Regions from separate parts of the Mesorhizobium sp. RSR380A genome, predicted to be linked through region 1. Evidence: predicted binding sites of a transcription regulator. Region 1 holds the regulator's gene; the other holds the start of a gene.
What was found. Region 1 encodes PhoB, which activates phosphate uptake and scavenging genes when phosphate is short. Its sites were predicted from a motif close to TGTCATNNANCTGTCAT; they were not measured.

Region 1 (8,690 bases):
CGCTTCGAGTTCCTTCTGCCCGGCCTCGCGCCAGTTCAGAACCAGCATCCGCTCGGACCCGCGCCCCTCGAACGACCAGTCGACCTTGAGCGCACCCACGGAATTGCCGGCCTCGCCATATTTCAGCGCATTCGTCGCCAGTTCGTGAAAGGTCAGGCCAAGCGCCTGCGTCGTCCTCTCGTCGAGCAGCACCTGAGGCCCTGACAATATCCCTTCCGGAAGCTCCTTGCCGAACACCTGGCCGAGCTCGATGCGCAGCAGGTCGCCAAGATCGGCCTTCTGCCAGCGCGAACGCGTCAGCATATCCTGGGAAGCCGCCATTGCCTGCAGGCGGGCTGAGAAGGAAGTTGAGAACTCCTTCACGTCGGTTGCTTGCGCTGCCGTCTGGCGCGCAATCGCCAGCACCCGCGTGATCGAATTCTTGATCCGATGCTTCATCTCCTGCAGCATCAAATCCTTTTCGAGCAGGCTTTTTTCCGTCGTTTCATGCAGCAGCGACTTGGCGTCGTAGGCGCGCTCCTGGTAGCGCGCCACCAACGCGATGGCCCCGGCCAGAAGCAGGCCGAACAGCCCGAGCATGACCGGAATGGCGCGCGAGGACGGTTGCGAAAATGCACTTGTCGGCCGAAACAGCACCGTCCACGGCCGACCGGCGACGATGATCTTGCGCGTCACCAACAGCCTGTCGCCAAAGCTCGCAACCGGCGGCGTTTCCGACTGGAACAGAAGATTGTCGGCGTCGGCCGTGCCGTCATAGACCGCGGTGTTGACCGGCAGCAAAGGCGTGCGGCTGAGCGCGGTCTGGAACAGGTCGCGGGCGCGGAAGGCCGCGTAGAGAAGGCCTGATGTCGATGATCTGGACGCATTGATACCATCCGGCGCGGTTTCGACATTGAGCCTGACGAAGACCAGGAAACCGGTAAAGGTCTGCGCCGCGCCAGTGTCCTGGCCGAGCTGGACCAGACCGCTTGCGTGCTGTGCGTCATCGGCCATCGCTTTTTCGATCGCCTCGCGCCGCACCGGCTCGGTGAACATGTCGTAGCCGATGGTGGATTCGTTGGCAGGGTCGAGCGGCTCGAACAGCACGACGGGCGTGCGCCATGGCTGTGTCGTGTCCGGATAGACCGTGTGGGCGGCGCCGCGGTCGCGCAACATGTCGCGCTCGACCGCCGCTTCGTCACCGGTCTTGGCCAGCCTGAGATAGCCGATGCCGCGCAGGCCGGCGAAATTGTTATCGACATCGAGGGCGCTGAAGAAGGCCTTGAATTCGCTACCTGAAATCTCGCCATTGCGGGCGTCGAACAGCGCCTGCGTCGAGCGCAGCAGTGACAGATGCAGATCGATACGGCTTTCGATGCGGTTGAGCGCGTCGTCGGCCGTCGCCTCGAACTTGATGCGCGCCGCTTCCTGGGTCGCGAAATAGGCGAAGCCCGCCATCGTCAGGCTGATCAGTGCAACGGCAATGAAGGCAAGGATCGGGAAAAACTTCTTCAACGCAGGCCCATGGACGGTTCGGGACCTTTATGGGCAAGTCGCCGCGGCAAGACAATGGCGCGGCCAAGCCATAATGACAGCTGGCATATCATGCATATTTAGCCGGCTTATCGATCTCGAGCATCAGTGAACATGACAGCTGACGATAGCGTGGTCTCAGGCCGCGATCTTCAGCGCACCCGGACCGGGAATGGCGCCGGGCGGGCACTTTCCCAGGATGATCATGCCGAGCACTTCGTCCTGCGTCACATCGGTGGTGAGCGCGGTGCCGACGACCTGGCCGTTCTTCATTACGCAGACCCGGTCGGCAAGCTCGAACACGTCGTGAATGTCGTGGCTGATCAGGAAAATGCCGATGCCGTCGGCCTTGAGCTGCTTGACCAGTTCGCCGACCTGCGCCGTCTCCTGCGGCCCAAGCGCGGCCGTCGGTTCGTCCATGATCAGGATGCGGGCGTTGAACAGGATGGCGCGTGCGATCGCCACCGACTGGCGCTGGCCGCCCGATAGCTTGATCACGGGCTCCTTGAAGCGCTGGAAGCGCGGATTGAGCCGGCCCATCACCTTGCGCGCCTCGGCCTCCATGGCGACATCGTCGAGTGTCCCCCACGCGGTCATCAGTTCGCGGCCGAGGAAGAGGTTGGCGGCAGCGTCGACATTGTCGGCCAGCGCAAGCGTCTGGTAGATCGTTTCGATGCCGTATTTCTTGGCGTCGCGCGGATTGGAGATCGAGGCCTCCTGGCCGTTGACCAAGATCTGGCCGGCATCGCGCTTGTAGGCGCCCGACAGGATCTTGATCAGCGTCGACTTACCGGCGCCGTTGTGGCCAAGCAGCGCCACCACTTCGCCCGGGAAAAGATCGATGGACGCATCGTCGACGGCGCGAATGCCACCGAACGCGATCGAGATGTTGCGCATGTCGATCAGTGGCGTACCGGTGGGAGCAGTTTTTTCCATAGTCGTTCCTCCCTAGACGCGCTTGCGGTAGACGGTGTCGAGCCAGACGGCGATGACCAGGACAGCGCCAACGACAATGCTCTGCAGCGGCGAGTCGATGCCGAGCAGCACCATGCCGGATTGCAGCGACTGCATCAGAAGCGCGCCGAGCATGGCGCCCATCACCGTTCCGGCGCCGCCCGCGAGCGACGTGCCGCCGATGACGGCGGCCGCGATCACCAAAAGCTCGTCCAGTGTGCCCAGCGCATTGGTTGACGCATTGAGACGGGCCGACGAGATCGCCGCGCTGATTGCAGCCAGCACACCCATGATCATGAACACCTTCATGGTCACCCAGCGCGTGTTGATGCCGGCGAGTTCCGCTGCCTCCGGATTGCCCCCGATGGCGAAGACATAGCGGCCGAAACGCGTGCGCTTGGTGATGAACGTCATGATGATGCCGGCAATCACCGCCATCAGCACCGGTATGGCGATGCCATGCGCGATGAACAGCCCGCCTTCGGGAACGGTGATGCCGTTCTGCTGTGCGTACTGGCGCACGATGCCGATCGGCCATGGATAGGAATTGGCGATCCACACGGCGCCGAGGATGGCCGCGCAAGCGACCACGCCAAGCAAGGTCTCGGCCCAGACGGGGCGCAGTGGAAAGCTGAAGCGCTTGCGCTGCGAGCGACCGTTGAGCAGCGCGAAGGCGACCGCCGCGCAGGCGACGATGCCGACGATCCAGCTGGCAGCGGCGCCAATCGAGCCGCGTGGTCCGCCGCCCATCAGCTGGAAGGTGGCGTCGAGTGGCGCGACCGTGCGCCCGCTGGTGATGAGCCATGCCATGCCGCGCCAGACCAGCAGGCCACCAAGCGTCACGATGAAGGCCGGAACCTGCATATAGGCGATGATGAAGCCCTGGAACGCGCCGATCAGCAGACCAAGCACCACGCCGGCGGCAAGCGCGACGATCCAGAGCCAGGGGTTTCCAAGCTGGAAGCCGATGATGCGAATCAGGAATTCGGCCTGTGCCACGCCCATGATCATGCCGATCACGCCTTCGACGGAGCCCACCGAAAGGTCGATGTTGCGCATAACGATGACCAATACCATGCCGGTCGCCATGATCGCGACGGAGGACGTCTGCACCGACAGGTTCCAAAGATTGCGCGGCGTCAGGAAAAGCCCGCCCGACAGGATATGTATGCCGACCCAGATGACCAGCAGCGCGCCGACCATGCCGAGCATGCGCGTGTCGAGCTCGGTCGCTTTCAGGAACCGGGCGACCGCGCCGAGTTCAGACGCTCGTGCCGTATCGGCCTGCGGATTTGAGGTCGTGTCGGTCATGATGTCCTCCAGCGGCTTGCCGTCTGGCGCGGATGCCGGACCACAGCCTAGAAGTTTGCCGCCGATGGCGGAAACACACAATTCTCGTAGAGAAAACGCCGCGGCTTGACAGCCGCGGCGCCTCATTTCTTCAAGTCGTCGAGATCAGTTGCAAGCCGCGACGCTGCCGGCGGCGACGCCTGTGCAGACTTCGTCCTTCTTGATCCAGCCGGCGTCGATGACGACGTTGAGGTTGTCCTTGGTGATCGCGACGGGGGTCAGGAACAGCGACTTGACGGTGTTGCCGCCAGGCGTGGTGAAGTCCTTGGCGCCGGCAATGTCGCCCGTCTTCTTGCCATCGGCAAGCTGCGAGGCGATCTCGGCGGCGTTCTTGCCGAGTTCGCGCGCGTCTTTCCACACCGACACCGTCTGCGTGCCGAGCGCGATGCGGTTCAGGGCGGCATGGTCGCCGTCCTGGCCCGAGACCGGAACCGTTCCGGCAAGGCCCTGCGCCGTCAGCGCGGCGACAACGCCGCCGGCGGTGCCGTCATTGGCCGCAACCACGGCATCGACCTTGTTGTCATTGGCGGTCAGGAACTGTTCCATGTTCTTCTGGGCGTTGGCCGGCAGCCAGCCATCGGTATAGGCCTCGCCGACATTCTTGATCTTGCCCGAGTCGATGGCTTCCTTGAGCACTTCCATCGAGCCCGAGAACAGGAAATCGGCATTCGGATCCGAGCCCGAGCCCTTGATGAAGACATAGTTGCCTTCGGGCTTCGCCTTGAACACTTCGCGGGCCTGCATGCGGCCGACTTCCTTGTTGTCGAAGGTCAGGTAGAAGACGTCCTTGTTCTCGATCAGGCGGTCATAGCCGACGACCGGAATGCCTTCGTCCAGCGCCTTCTGCACCGCCGGGCCGATGGCCGAGGCGTCCTGCGCCAGGATGATCAGCGAGTTGGCGCCCTGCGAGATCAGGCTTTCGACGTCGGTCAGCTGCTTGCCGGGATTGGACTGCGCGTCGGCGGAAATGTACTTGTCGCCGGCAGCCTCGATCGCCGTTTTCATCGCCGCCTCGTCGGTCTTCCAGCGCTCTTCCTGGAAGTTCGACCACGACACGCCGATGACCTTGTCCTTCGCCTGCGCGACCGACACCAGCGCCAGCGACATGGCGACACCCGCCAGCATGGCGGCTGCAAATCTGTTCATCATAATCCTCCCTGCGCCGCGTGCGGCGCGACAAAACTGGCCCGAGGGCCGGCACACAGAGGCCCTATTTTTTCGAGCCTCGAAAAAATACTGGTTCAATGATAAGGCGCTGTCAACATCGATTCTGATGGATTCTGATGGCCTTGCCGAATTTTTTCGAGGTCCGCAATAAACAATGACAGGGCTGCCGGCGTCTGCCAATATTTGGCTGGTGCCGTCGAACGCCTTCACTATCATGAGGCGCGAGGAGGCCGGGAGGAAACAAATGTCGGTTGGAATCCGCCACGACGATCTGCGCCGTCGCAACCGTGCGATGGTGATTTCAGCCGTGCGCCGGGCCGGCCAGCCGTCGCGGACCGAGATTGCGGCGACCACCGGCCTCAGCCACTCGACCATATCGGCAATCTCGTCTGATCTGATTCAAGAAGGCATCCTGATTGAAGGCAAACCTGGCGAGACCGGCGCACTGAAACGCGGCCGGCCGCAGGTGGGCCTTGGTCTCAACCCGGAAGCGGCGGCGGTGATGACCGTCGTGCTGTCGCTCAATTTCCTGTCCGTCACCGTCATCGACTATGCCGGCCACGTCGTCGCCGAGGAACAGCGCCGGCTGGACACGCTGACCAAGCCGCGCGACGAACTGATCGGCGAATGCGTAGCAATCGTCCGGAGGCGTCTCGAGGACCCGGACCTGGACGTCCAGAGCATCGCCCGCATTGCCATGGGCATCCAGGGCATCACCGATTCGCAGGCGCGGGCCATGCTGTGGTCGCCAATCACGCCACTGACCGACATTGCCTTCGCCGACATGTTGGAAGTGGAATTCGGCATTCCTGCCACCATGGAGAACGACTGCAATATGATGGCGGTGGCGCTGCAATGGCGCCAGCCCGAGCGCTACCGCGACAATTTTATCGCCATCCTCTTATCGCACGGCATCGGCATGGGCCTGGTGCTGAAAGGCGAACTGTTCACCGGCACCCATTCCTCGGGCGGCGAGTTCGGCCACATGATCCACCGTCCGGGCGGCGCGCTCTGCCGCTGCGGGCGGCGCGGCTGCGTGGAAGCCTATGCCGGAAACTACGCCATCTGGCGCAGCGCCAAAATGATGGGCGAGGATGCCGAGCCGGTCGATATCGGCGACGCTGATATGCGCGCACTCGCCGCGCGCGCCCGCGAAACCGACGGCCCGGAGCGCGAAGCCTATCGCAAGGCCGGCGAGGCGCTCGGCTTCGGCCTCGGCAGCCTGTTTGCGCTGATCGATCCGGCACCCGTCGCCATGGTAGGCGTCAGCGCCGCCGCCTTCGACCTGATCGAGCCGGCATTGCGCGAGGCCATCGCCCAGACTGCCGGCGGCCAGCACTCGAAGTCGATCTCCTTCGACACCGAGCCCAACGAACTGCCGCTGATCCGCGAAGGCTGCGCCATGCGCGCGCTCGGCTTCGTCGATCAGGAGATTTTCGCGCCGGGCATTCAGGCCAAATCCGGCAAGCATGTCGCCTGAATGGCCGGCAACGGCGCGACGCGCAGCATCCTAGTCTTCCCTGATCGCGTAGCCGGCGCCGCGAATGGTACGGATGACATCCGGCATGCGGCCGTTGTTGACCGCTTTGCGTAATCGCCCGACATGGACGTCGACGGTTCGCTCGTCGATATAGATCGTCTCGCCCCAGACATTGTCGAGCAGTTGGCTGCGCGAGAACACGCGGCCGGGATGGCGCATCATGAATTCGAGCAGCCGGAACTCGGTCGGTCCGAGCCTGATCTCGCTCTTCTTGCGGTAGACCCGGTGCGATTCTCGATCGAGCACGATGTCGCCGACCTTGAGCACGCTCGACAGCACTTCCGGCTTGGCGCGGCGCAGCAGCGCTTTCACGCGCGCCATGAACTCCGGCGTCGAGAATGGCTTGACCAGATAGTCGTCGGCACCGGTGGACAGGCCGCGCACGCGGTCGCTTTCCTCACCGCGCGCGGTCAGCATGATGATCGGCAGCCGCTCGGTTTCGGGCCGCACTCTAAGCCGCCGGCAGAGCTCGATGCCGGAAACAGCCGGCACCATCCAGTCGAGCACCAGGAGATCGGGCACGTTTTCCTGCAGGCGGATCTCGGCCTCGTCGCCGCGTGTCACCACCTCGACCTGATAGCCTTCGGATTCGAGGTTGTAGCGGAGGAGCACGCCTAGTGGCTCCTCGTCCTCCACGACCATGATGCGTGGCGCGATCATAGGCAGTTCACCCTCATCAGGCCGGCGTGGCCATCGCCGTCTCGTCCTGCTTCGGACGATTGGCGGGCAATTGCTGGCCGGTCAGCACATAATACGCATTTTCGGCGATGTTGGTGACATGATCGCCGATGCGCTCAAGATTCTTGGCGCAGAACAAGAGATGCGTGCAGGCGGTGATGTTGCGAGGGTCTTCCATCATGTAGGTCAAGAGCTCACGAAACACGGACGTGTATTTGACGTCGATGCGCTCGTCGTCATTCCTGAGTTTTGCAAGCGCTGCCGCATCGGTGGCGGCATATTCCTCGACGACGCCTTGCACCTGGATCAGCACCAGTTGCGCCATGGCGTCGATGGAGTGCGAGAGGTCGCGCGGCGTGACGCTCAAGCCCACGGTGCCGACGCGTTTGGCGATGTTCTTGGCGAGGTCGCCGATGCGCTCGAGGTCGCCCGCCATGCGGATCGAGCCGACCACGGCGCGCAGATCGTTGGCCATCGGCTGGCGCTTGGCGATCAGCGTGATGGCGCGGTCGTCCAGTTCGCGCTGGCGCGCATCCATGATGGCGTCGTCGGAAACGACACGCTGTGCCAGCGCATTGTCCGAATTGAGCAGCGCCCTGGTCGAGCCGCTGACCATCGAGCCTGCCAGATCGCCCATGTCGCGGATCAGCTTGCTGATCTGCCCGAGCTCTTCATCGAAGGAGGCGACGGTATGTTCACCCATGATCTTGGTCCTCGTGCCTGAAAATTCACCCGCCGGACGGCTCAGCCGAAGCGGCCGGTAATGTAGTCCTGGGTGCGCTTGTCGTCGGGGTTGGTGAACATCTTGTCGGTGGCGCCCTCCTCGACGAGATAGCCGAGATGGAACATCGCCGTGCGCTGCGACACGCGCGCCGCCTGCTGCATCGAGTGGGTGACGATGACGATCGTGTAGTTCTGGCGCAGTTCGTCGATCAGCTCCTCGACACGGGCGGTGGCGATCGGATCGAGCGCCGAGCAGGGCTCGTCCATCAGGATCACCTCCGGCGACACGGCGATGGCGCGCGCGATGCACAGGCGCTGCTGCTGGCCGCCGGACAGGCCGGTGCCGGGCTCCTGCAGGCGGTCCTTGACCTCGTTCCAGATCGCCGCCTTCTTCAGGCTCTGCTCGACGATCTGGTCCATGTCGGACTTGCGCTTGGCCAGCCCATGGATGCGCGGGCCGTAGGCGACGTTCTCGTAGATCGACTTCGGGAACGGGTTGGGTTTCTGGAACACCATGCCGACGCGGGCGCGCAGTTCGACGACATCGATGTTCTTGTCGTAGATGTCGTCTTCATCGAGCGTGATCTTGCCGGTCACCCGCGCCAAATCGATGGTGTCGTTCATGCGGTTGAGGCAGCGCAGGAAGGTCGACTTGCCGCAGCCGGACGGGCCGATCAGCGCCGTCACCTGGTTCTGACGCACGTCGAGATTGACGTCGAACAACGCCTGCTTCTCGCCGTAGAAGACGCCGACCTTGTCGCCGCGC
Region 2 (8,690 bases), 850 kb from region 1:
ACCTATCCGGGCGTGGTGGCGCTGGACGGCTTTTCCATGGAAGTCAGGCCGGGCGAGGTGATCGGCCTGGTCGGCGAAAACGGCGCCGGCAAGTCGACCTTGATGAAGATCCTCGGCGGCGTCACCAGGCCGGACAGCGGCGCCATCACCGTCGACGGCGTTGCGCATGACGGGCTCACCGTCGAAGGCAGCCTGGGGTCGGGCATCGCCTTCGTCCACCAGGAACTCAATCTGTTCGAAAACCTCGATGTTGCCGCCAATATCTTCTTCGGCCGCGAGCCGTTGCGCGGCGGGCCGCTGAGATTGGTCGACCGCGCCAAGCTGCGCGAAATGGTGGCGCCGCTGCTGAAGCGTGTCGGCGCCAACTTTTCCGCCGATACGCCGGTTGCCTCGCTGTCGCTTGCCCAGCAGCAGATGGTCGAGATCGCCAAGGCGCTGTCGATCAAGGCCCGGCTGGTCATCCTCGACGAGCCGACATCGAGCCTGCCGCTTGCCGAAACCGACAAGCTGCTCGACGTCATCAAGGCGCTGAAGGCCGATGGCATCAGCGTCATCTTCATTTCGCACCGGCTGCATGAGGTCGAGCGCGTCGCCGACCGCGTCGTGGTGCTGCGCGACGGCATGCTGGCCGGCACCTTGCCGAAGAGCGCCATCAACCACGACCAGATGGTCAAGCTGATGATCGGCCGCATGCTGAAGGAGCGCGAGAAGGCCTCCGAGGCGGCTCGGGCGCCGGGCGCCACGGCTCTCTCGGCCAAAGCCATCCGCACCCCCGCCTACCCTGCCCGGCCGGTCGACCTCGACATCAGGCGCGGTGAAATCCTCGGCCTTGCCGGTCTTGTCGGTTCCGGCCGCACCGAACTGGCGCGGGTGTTCTTCGGCATCGACAGCACGCTTGGCGGTGGGCTCGAACTCGACGGCAAGCCGCTCGTGCTGGGTTCGGCGGCCGATGCGGTCGCGCATGGCATTTTTCTCGTCCCGGAAGACCGCAAGCTGACCGGCATTTTGCTTGACCTGTCGATCGCGCAGAACATCTCGCTGCCCAACCTGCCGGGGCATGCTAAGCGTAAGCTGGTGTCGGCAAGCTCCGAGGCCGCCACCGCAGAGAAGCAGAAGGCGAATCTCGGCATCAAAGCGCCGTCGGTGCAGACGCGCACCGGTACGCTGTCGGGCGGCAACCAGCAAAAGGTGGTGCTGGGCAAATGGCTGGCGATGAACCCGAAGGTGATGATCCTCGATGAGCCTACGCGCGGCATCGATATCGGCGCCAAGGCCGAGATTTACGGGCTGATGCGAGCCTTGGCCGATGCCGGCGTCGCCGTGCTGATGATCTCCAGCGACATGGAAGAGGTGATCGGCGTGTCCGACCGCATCGCCGTCATGCATGAGGGCCAGATCTCGGGCATTCTCGACAAGGAACAATTCAGCCAGGAAAACGTGCTGTTGCTGGCGGTCGGCAAGCCGGCAAACTAGCGGGCTTCAGGCGATTGCCGGTCCGGCGCATTGGGGAGAAGACGATGAGCAAAAAAGATCTCGGCCTGCTGATCCTGATCCTGGTGGTCGGCGCCGTGGTGACCGCCATCAACCCGCGCTTCCTTTTACCGATCAACCTCGCCAACACCTCGAACCTGATCGGCCTGTTCGGGATCCTCGCCATCGGCCAGGCCTTCGTCATCATCACCGGCGGCATCGAATTGTCGGTGGGATCGCTGGTGGCGCTGCTCGGCACGCTGTTCATCGATTTCATCGCCGTGCGCGACATGCCATGGCCGGTGGCGCTGCCGCTGATCCTGGTGCTGGGCGGCATCATCGGGCTGGCGCATGGCTGGCTGATCACAAGGCTGAAATTGCAGCCCTTCGTGGTGACGCTGTGCGGCCTTTTGATCTATCGCGGGGTCGCCCGTTTCTATACCGCCGACGGCACCGCCGGCTTCGCCTTCGGCCAGAATTTTCCCGAGCTCGAATTCCTCACTGCGGGCCGCAGCTATGGCGTGCCCAACAGCTTCATCGCACTGATCGTCATTTCGATCGTCATGTGGGTGGTGCTGCACCGCTCGGTGTTCGGACGCTACCTCTATGCCATCGGCAAGAACGAAGAGGCGGCGAAATATTCAGGAATTCGCACCGGCCGTGTCGTCATGGCCGCCTATGTCATCTGCGGCGTGCTGACGGCGCTGTCGGCGATCTATTTCGCCATGTACACGCGCTCGATCTCGCCGGCCAGCCACGGCCAGTTCTACGAACTCTACGCCATTGCCGCCGCCGTTCTCGGCGGCTTCTCGCTGCGCGGCGGCGAAGGCTCGCTGGTCGGCGTCATCCTGGGCACCGTGCTGCTGCAGGAGTTGCAGAACCTGGTCAATCTGCTCGGCATCCCGTCCTCGCTCAACTTCGCGGTGATGGGCGGCGTGATCCTGATCGGCGTGCTGGTCGACCAGCAATGGGGCGTGTTCCGCGCAAGGCGGCTGATGCTCGATGCCAGCCGCAAGACTGTCGCGGCCGAGTAGCGCTACATCACGCCGGATATATCCGAGAAGGCCATCGCCTTGCGCAGCACCTCGGCGAAGCGTTCTCCGGCGGCTTCGCGCCGGCCGCCATTGTCGATCGAGGTGACGCCGGAGCCGGACAAAGCGATATTGGCGCTGCGGGCGAGCCGAGCCAGCACTTCGCCGCGCGATTCGCGGCCGCGCTGGGCGAGACGCACGGCGAGGATTTCCGGCGAGGCGGTGATCTCGACGACAGCCAGATTGGCATAGCGCTCCCGCAGCACCGGGATGACTGCGCGCGAGACATTGGCCACCGCGACATGGCCATTGGCGATGGACCAGTCGACATCGGCCGGAATGCCGTAGCGCAGGCCGTGCGCCTCCCAGGAAATGGCGAAAGCGCCGTCGGCCTGGGCCTCGGCAAAGGCCGCGTCAGCCAGCGTGTCGTGATCCTCGCTTGCCGCATCGCTCGGCCTGGTGATGACCCGGCGGACGAACTCCAGCCTCGTCTCGTCGGCAAACAAGGTGCGGGCATAGCCGATTACCGTGTCCTTGCCGGCGCCGCTCGGGCCGACGACGGCGACAAACACGCCGTTGCGGAGCGGAAAGGCCTCGCTGCTGAGTTCGCGCTCGATCGACGCCGAGACCATCAGGCGACCCGGCGCCCTTGGCGCCAGACAGTGCGCACGACCGGCACATGGTCGTCGACGCGCACACGCACCAGATCGGCGCGGCGGCCCTGTTCGATGACGCCGCGGTCGTTGAGGCCGATCGCCTCGGCCGGATTCTTCGACACCATCGCAACCGCCTGCGGCAGGGAAATGCCCTCGACGACGTCGCCGAGGAAGAAGGCCGACTGGATCAGGCTGAAGGGAATGTAGTCGGACGACAGTATGTCGAGCAGGCCGTCGCCGGCCAGCGTGCGGGCCGAGACATTGCCCGAATGCGAGGAGCCGCGCATGACGTTGGGCGCGCCCATCAGTACGCCGAGCCCGGCATCCTTCGAGGCCTTGGCGGCTTCCAGCGTGGTCGGGAATTCCGCGACGCGCACGCCCTGCTCGATCGCCTCGTTGACATGGCCTGATGTGGCGTCGTCATGGCTCGCCAGCACAATGCCCCGCTCGTTGCAGGCGGCTGATATCGCCACCCGGTTCGGTCCCGAATTCTTCGCCGATTCCGACATCCGCTTTTCGCAGAACAATTGGAAGTCGCGATCGGTCAATTTCAGCTTGCGCTGATAGTAATGGGCGTAGGTCTCGAGATTGACGAACTGACGCTGTCCCGGCGCATGGTCCATCAGCGAGGCCAGCTTGACCCGCTCGTCGCCATCGAAATTGGCGAAAGCCCGCAAGCAATCCGGCGCCGAGACCTCGCAGCGCAGGTGCAGGAAATGGTCGGCCCGCAACCGGTCTTTCGCGACGCTGTCCTCGATCGCGCCGGCGAGCTTGCGGATGTCGTCGGAGGTAATATCCGCGTCCTCGTCCATGCCGACACGCAAAGCGTCGAGCACGGTGGTGATGCCGGCGGTGGCCACCTGCGCGTCATGGGCAAGGACGGCGGCGATCGGGTTCCAGCGCACTTTCGGGCGCGGCGCATAGTGGCCTTCGAGATGGTCAGTGTGCAGCTCGACCAGGCCGGGAATGATGTAGTCGCCGCCCATGTCCTCGCCGCCCATGCTCCCGCCGGTGTGGCCGGTGCCGGCGTCGACGCCGGAGATAAAACCGTCGCGCAGCACGAGCGACCCTTCGACGATCTCGTCGGCAAGCACGATGCGGGCGTTGTGGAGAACAGTTTCGGCGGTCATTCAGGCAGTCCTTGCTTACTCGGACGAATTGCGGTCAGGCGGTTTTTCGGGCAGCGCGGCGGACGAGCGCATGATGCGAAAGCACCATGAACGGAGCGCCCGGTTCGGTTTCGACGAACAGCGTCAGCGCATCCACCAGCACCGGCTGCTGCAGCACATCGGCGAACAGGCTGTCAATTGCCGCGCGCAGACGTTGGCTTTCCTGCGGCCCGGCCCGGCCGGACAGTGTCATGTGGAAGCGAAAGGTCTCAAACACATAGGGATAGCCCCACTGGCAGAGATTGCGGAACTCGGCCGGCTTCAGCGAATCCGGGCTGCGCCGCTCGATCTCGGCCTCGGTGAGCGGCGCGCGAAAACGGTCGAAGCTAAGCACGACATCATCGGCGAAACGGTGGAGCGGCGGCAGCGGGCCTTCCGGCATCAAAGCGAAGAAACCATCGATCTGGCTGACGACCAGGCGCGGGATGGTGACCGTCGGCGTTGCTTCGGCAAAGGCGTCCAGCGCCGCGCGCAACGAGCTTTCGGTTTCGTTGGCGGCCAACCGGAAGGGCGCTTTCAGCGTCGCATGAAAACCGTAGCGCCGCGCCGATGCGGTGTGAAAGGCGACTTCGGCCGCCGACAGCTCGCCCACCGCCTCGACCGGCCTGGTGGCGGCGCCAAAGGGGTCGCGGCCCAGCCAGTTGGCGGCGATCCGCGCCAACGGCTCGTCCTGCCTTGGGGTGAAATAGATGGCGTAGCGCATCGAAAAAAATCCTCGTCAGCCCGCTGCCATAGGTGATTTCCATGACGGATTGACGAAGCTTATGCGGGTTTTCGAAGGCAAATCGACCCCATGGATCGTTAGCCGACGATTTTTTGCTGCTGGACCAACCGCTTCCGGCGCAAGCGAAGGCCGATCAGGCCTTCGTCAGCCACTCGTGCTCGGGCGCGTTGTGGAACTTCCACGTCCGCTTCGGCCCGGCCATGACGTTGAGGTAATAGAGGTCGTAGCCGTGACAGGCCGCGCACGGATGATAGCCCTTGGGCACCAGCACGACATCGCCGTCCTCGATCGCCATCGCCTCGTCCAGTTCGCGGGCGCCCGACTTGTCGGCGTCGGTGTAGACCCGCTGGAAGGCAAAGCCCTGCGGCGGGTTGAGGCGGTGGTAATAGGTTTCCTCAAGATAGGATTCGGCAGGCAGATTGTCCTGGTCGTGCTTGTGCGGCGGGTAGCTCGATGTGTGGCCGCCGGGCGTGATGACCTCGACCACCAGCAGCGAGTCGGCGGGCTTGCCCTCGGGCAATATGTTGGTGACGTAGCGCGTGTTGGTGCCTTTGCCCCGAGTCTCCTGGCCGAGGTCGTCGGGTGCGATGACGCGAACGGGCAAGCCGCCGCCCAGGCCCGGTGCCGAGCAGACCGCGAGTTCGAGATCGGTGTCGGCGGTGACCGACCAATCCGAACCCTCCGGGATATAGACCGACCACGGCTTGCCCTCGAAGGGCGACATGCGCTCGCCGAGCAGGCCGAGTTCCCGACCGCCGGCCTTTGCCGTGCCCTTGCCGGTGACGAACACCAGGCAGACTTCGCGATCCTGCGTCTTGCCGGATGCGGTCTCGCCCGGCTTCAGCCGGTGCAGGTCGAAGCCGACATAGGTCCATCCGGCGCTGTTGGGCGTGACATGCGCGACGCGGCCATGGCCCTTGTCGGCTTTGACGAGCAGTTTCGACATGTTTTGTCTCCTATCGCAAGTCTTCGAGGTCGGCCTCTCAACTTCGTCATCCTAGAGCGAAGCTCCGTCGCGAAGACCCTAGGATGACGAAGCGAGGGACGTTCCGGCCAATCACCGACGTAGGCGATACGCCAGGTGTCGAGTGTCCGACCCGCAAGCCCTTCCGAGCCACGGCCGCTTCATTCCTTCGGTTCGGCGCCCGCCTTCGCTTCGCCGGTCTTCGGTCGATCAGGCGCAGCCTTGCTCTCCTCCACCGGCTTGTAAAGATAGAAGAACTGCCACACCGCGTAGGCGGCAAAGCCGAGCGCAATGATGCCCCAGAATGGGGTGCCGGAGGCGAATTCTATTCCGGCCCAGATCACGCAGACGGCGACGACGGCAACGCGCCGCCACAGCGGCCGGAAGAACGGGTGCTCGTAATCCTTCATCGGACCGGCTTACGCATTGGGAAAGCCTTGCGTCTCGACCGTGTAGCCGGCCGCCGTCATCACCCGCATCAGCTCCTTGTAACCCACTTGGGCCATCTTCAGCGGCGGGTTCTTTTTCGGGTCCTGCTCGGCCTCGACGACGAACCAGCCTTCATAGCCATGGTCGGCGAAGCGCTGCACGATGGCGCCGAAATCGAGCGAACCGTCGCCAGGCACCGTGAAGGCACCGAGCGCCACGGCGTCGAGAAAGGACTGTTTCGTGCGGTCGAGCCCGTCGATCACGCCCTTGCGCACATCCTTCACATGGACATGGCTGATCCGCTTGTGGTGGTTGTCGATGGCGCGCAGCACGTCGCCGCCGGCAAAGGCGAGATGCCCTGCATCGAGCAGCAACGGAATGCCTTCGCCGGAATGGCGCATGAAGGCATCGAGCTCCGGCTCAGTCTCGACCACTGCCGCCATGTGATGGTGATAGGACAGCGGCATGCCTTGCTCGGCGCACCATTCGCCGAATTCGGTGAGGCGCCTGGCATAGGCCCTCATCTCGTCGTTCGACAATTTCGGCTTGGTGGCGAGAGGCCTGGAGCGATCGCCCTGGATCGAGCGGCCGACCTCGCCATAGACGATGCAAGGCGCATTCACCGCCTTGAACAGGTCGATCATCGGCTGGATGCGATCCTTGTTCTTGCCCATGTCCTCATCAACCAGGGTGCCGGAGAACCAGCCGCCGCACAGCGTCACGTCGGCCTGCTTCAGGATCGGCAGCATGATTTCGGGGTCGTTTGGAAAACGCCGGCCCATTTCCATGCCGGTGAAACCTGCCGAGCGCGACTGGCGCAGGCACTCTTCCAGCGAGACGTCGTCGCTGAGTTCGGCAAGATCGTCGTTCCACCACGCAATGGGGGACATGCCCAGTTTGGCTTTCAAGTTTTAGCTCCGGTTTCTTGTTCACCCTCCCCCTTGTGGGGAGGGTGGGGTGCGGCGCCAGACCCCCACCGGACCTTCGGTCCGACCTCCACAAGGGGAGGTAGGGGGCGGGTGCATGTACATCAATCGCCGATTGTCTGCATCTGCCGCTTTTCGTCATAGGCCTTGCGGGCTGCGTTGACCTGCGGCCGTGCGGAGACTTCCGGCACCGCGACATCCCACCAATGGCCGCCGGCATCGGTGGAAATCAGCGGGTCGGTGTCGATGACCAGCACGGTGGTGCGGTCGTTGGTTTTCGATTTTTGCAGCGCGGTCTCCAGGCCGGTGATCGACGGCACCTTCTCGGCAATAGCGCCCATGCTCGCCGCATGCGCGGCGAAGTCGATGTCGGGCAAGATCTCGTGGCGCGCGTCCTTCAGGAGGTTGTTGAAGTTAGCGCCGCCGGTGGCCATCTGCAGCCGGTTGATGCAGCCATAACCCCTGTTGTCGAGCACCACTATGGTCAGCTTCAGGCCGAGCATCACCGACGTGGCGATTTCGGAATTCATCATGAGGTATGAGCCGTCCCCGACCATGACGACGACCTCCTGGTCGGGCTTGGCCATCTTGGCGCCGAGCCCGCCGGCAATCTCGTAGCCCATGGTCGAGAAGCCATATTCGCCATGGTACGAGCCGGGCGCGCCTGCCTGCCAGAGCTTGTGCAACTCGCCCGGCAGGCCGCCCGACGCATTCAGCAGCGTTACGCCGGACCCGAGCGCGCGCTGCACGGCGCCGATCACCTGCGCGTCCGAAGGGAAGGCGGCGTTGGTCGACGCCGTCACCTTGGAGGCTTCGGCCTGCCAGGCCTTCTTGCCTTGGGTCGCATTGTCGGTCCATGTCGCCGGTGCTTTCCACTTCCCCAGCGCAGCACCGAGTTCGGCGAGCCCTTCGGCCGCATCGGCGACCAGCGGCAGCGCGCGGTGCTTGCCGGCGTCGAAAGGCTGCACGTTGAGCCCGATGATGGTCTTGCCGGAGTTCTTGAACAGCGCCCACGAGCCGGTGGTGAAATCCTGCAGGCGGGTGCCGATGGCGAGCACGACATCGGCTTCTTCCGCCAGCCGGTTGGCCGCGGACGTGCCGGTGACGCCGACCGCCGCCATGTTGAGCGGATGTGTGTCGGGCAGCGAGGATTTGCCGCCTTGCGTCTCGCAGACCGGAATGCCGGCGCTCTCGGCGAATTTCGCCAGTTCATCCGAAGCCTGCGAATACAGCACGCCGCCGCCGGCGATGATCAGCGGTTTTTTCGCACCCTTCAGCGCGGTGACCGCCGCCGCCAATTCATGCCGGTCCGGACGCGGAC

Region 2: a site for PhoB is predicted at 5,071-5,087, ahead of ACYG9Z_RS15310 (DUF1045 domain-containing protein). Genes of this name have one in related genera too.

What each region holds. Positions count from the first base shown of each region.
Region 1 covers NZ_JBTTIB010000001.1:2,282,177-2,290,866, forward strand. Annotated here, with positions in the region: gene ACYG9Z_RS11010 (CHASE domain-containing protein) at 1-1,494, opposite strand, end outside; gene ACYG9Z_RS11015 (ATP-binding cassette domain-containing protein) at 1,651-2,448, opposite strand; gene ACYG9Z_RS11020 (sugar ABC transporter permease) at 2,461-3,777, opposite strand; gene xylF (D-xylose ABC transporter substrate-binding protein) at 3,922-4,962, opposite strand; gene ACYG9Z_RS11030 (ROK family protein) at 5,228-6,463, shown strand; gene phoB (phosphate regulon transcriptional regulator PhoB) at 6,494-7,183, opposite strand; gene phoU (phosphate signaling complex protein PhoU) at 7,200-7,904, opposite strand; gene pstB (phosphate ABC transporter ATP-binding protein PstB) at 7,946-8,690, opposite strand, start outside.
Region 2 covers NZ_JBTTIB010000001.1:3,136,251-3,144,940, reverse strand. Annotated here, with positions in the region: gene ACYG9Z_RS15330 (sugar ABC transporter ATP-binding protein) at 1-1,473, shown strand, start outside; gene ACYG9Z_RS15325 (ABC transporter permease) at 1,518-2,504, shown strand; gene phnN (phosphonate metabolism protein/1,5-bisphosphokinase (PRPP-forming) PhnN) at 2,507-3,136, opposite strand; gene ACYG9Z_RS15315 (alpha-D-ribose 1-methylphosphonate 5-triphosphate diphosphatase) at 3,133-4,287, opposite strand; gene ACYG9Z_RS15310 (DUF1045 domain-containing protein) at 4,322-5,029, opposite strand; gene iolB (5-deoxy-glucuronate isomerase) at 5,184-5,996, opposite strand; gene ACYG9Z_RS15300 (hypothetical protein) at 6,176-6,424, opposite strand; gene iolE (myo-inosose-2 dehydratase) at 6,434-7,351, opposite strand; gene iolD (3D-(3,5/4)-trihydroxycyclohexane-1,2-dione acylhydrolase (decyclizing)) at 7,474-8,690, opposite strand, start outside.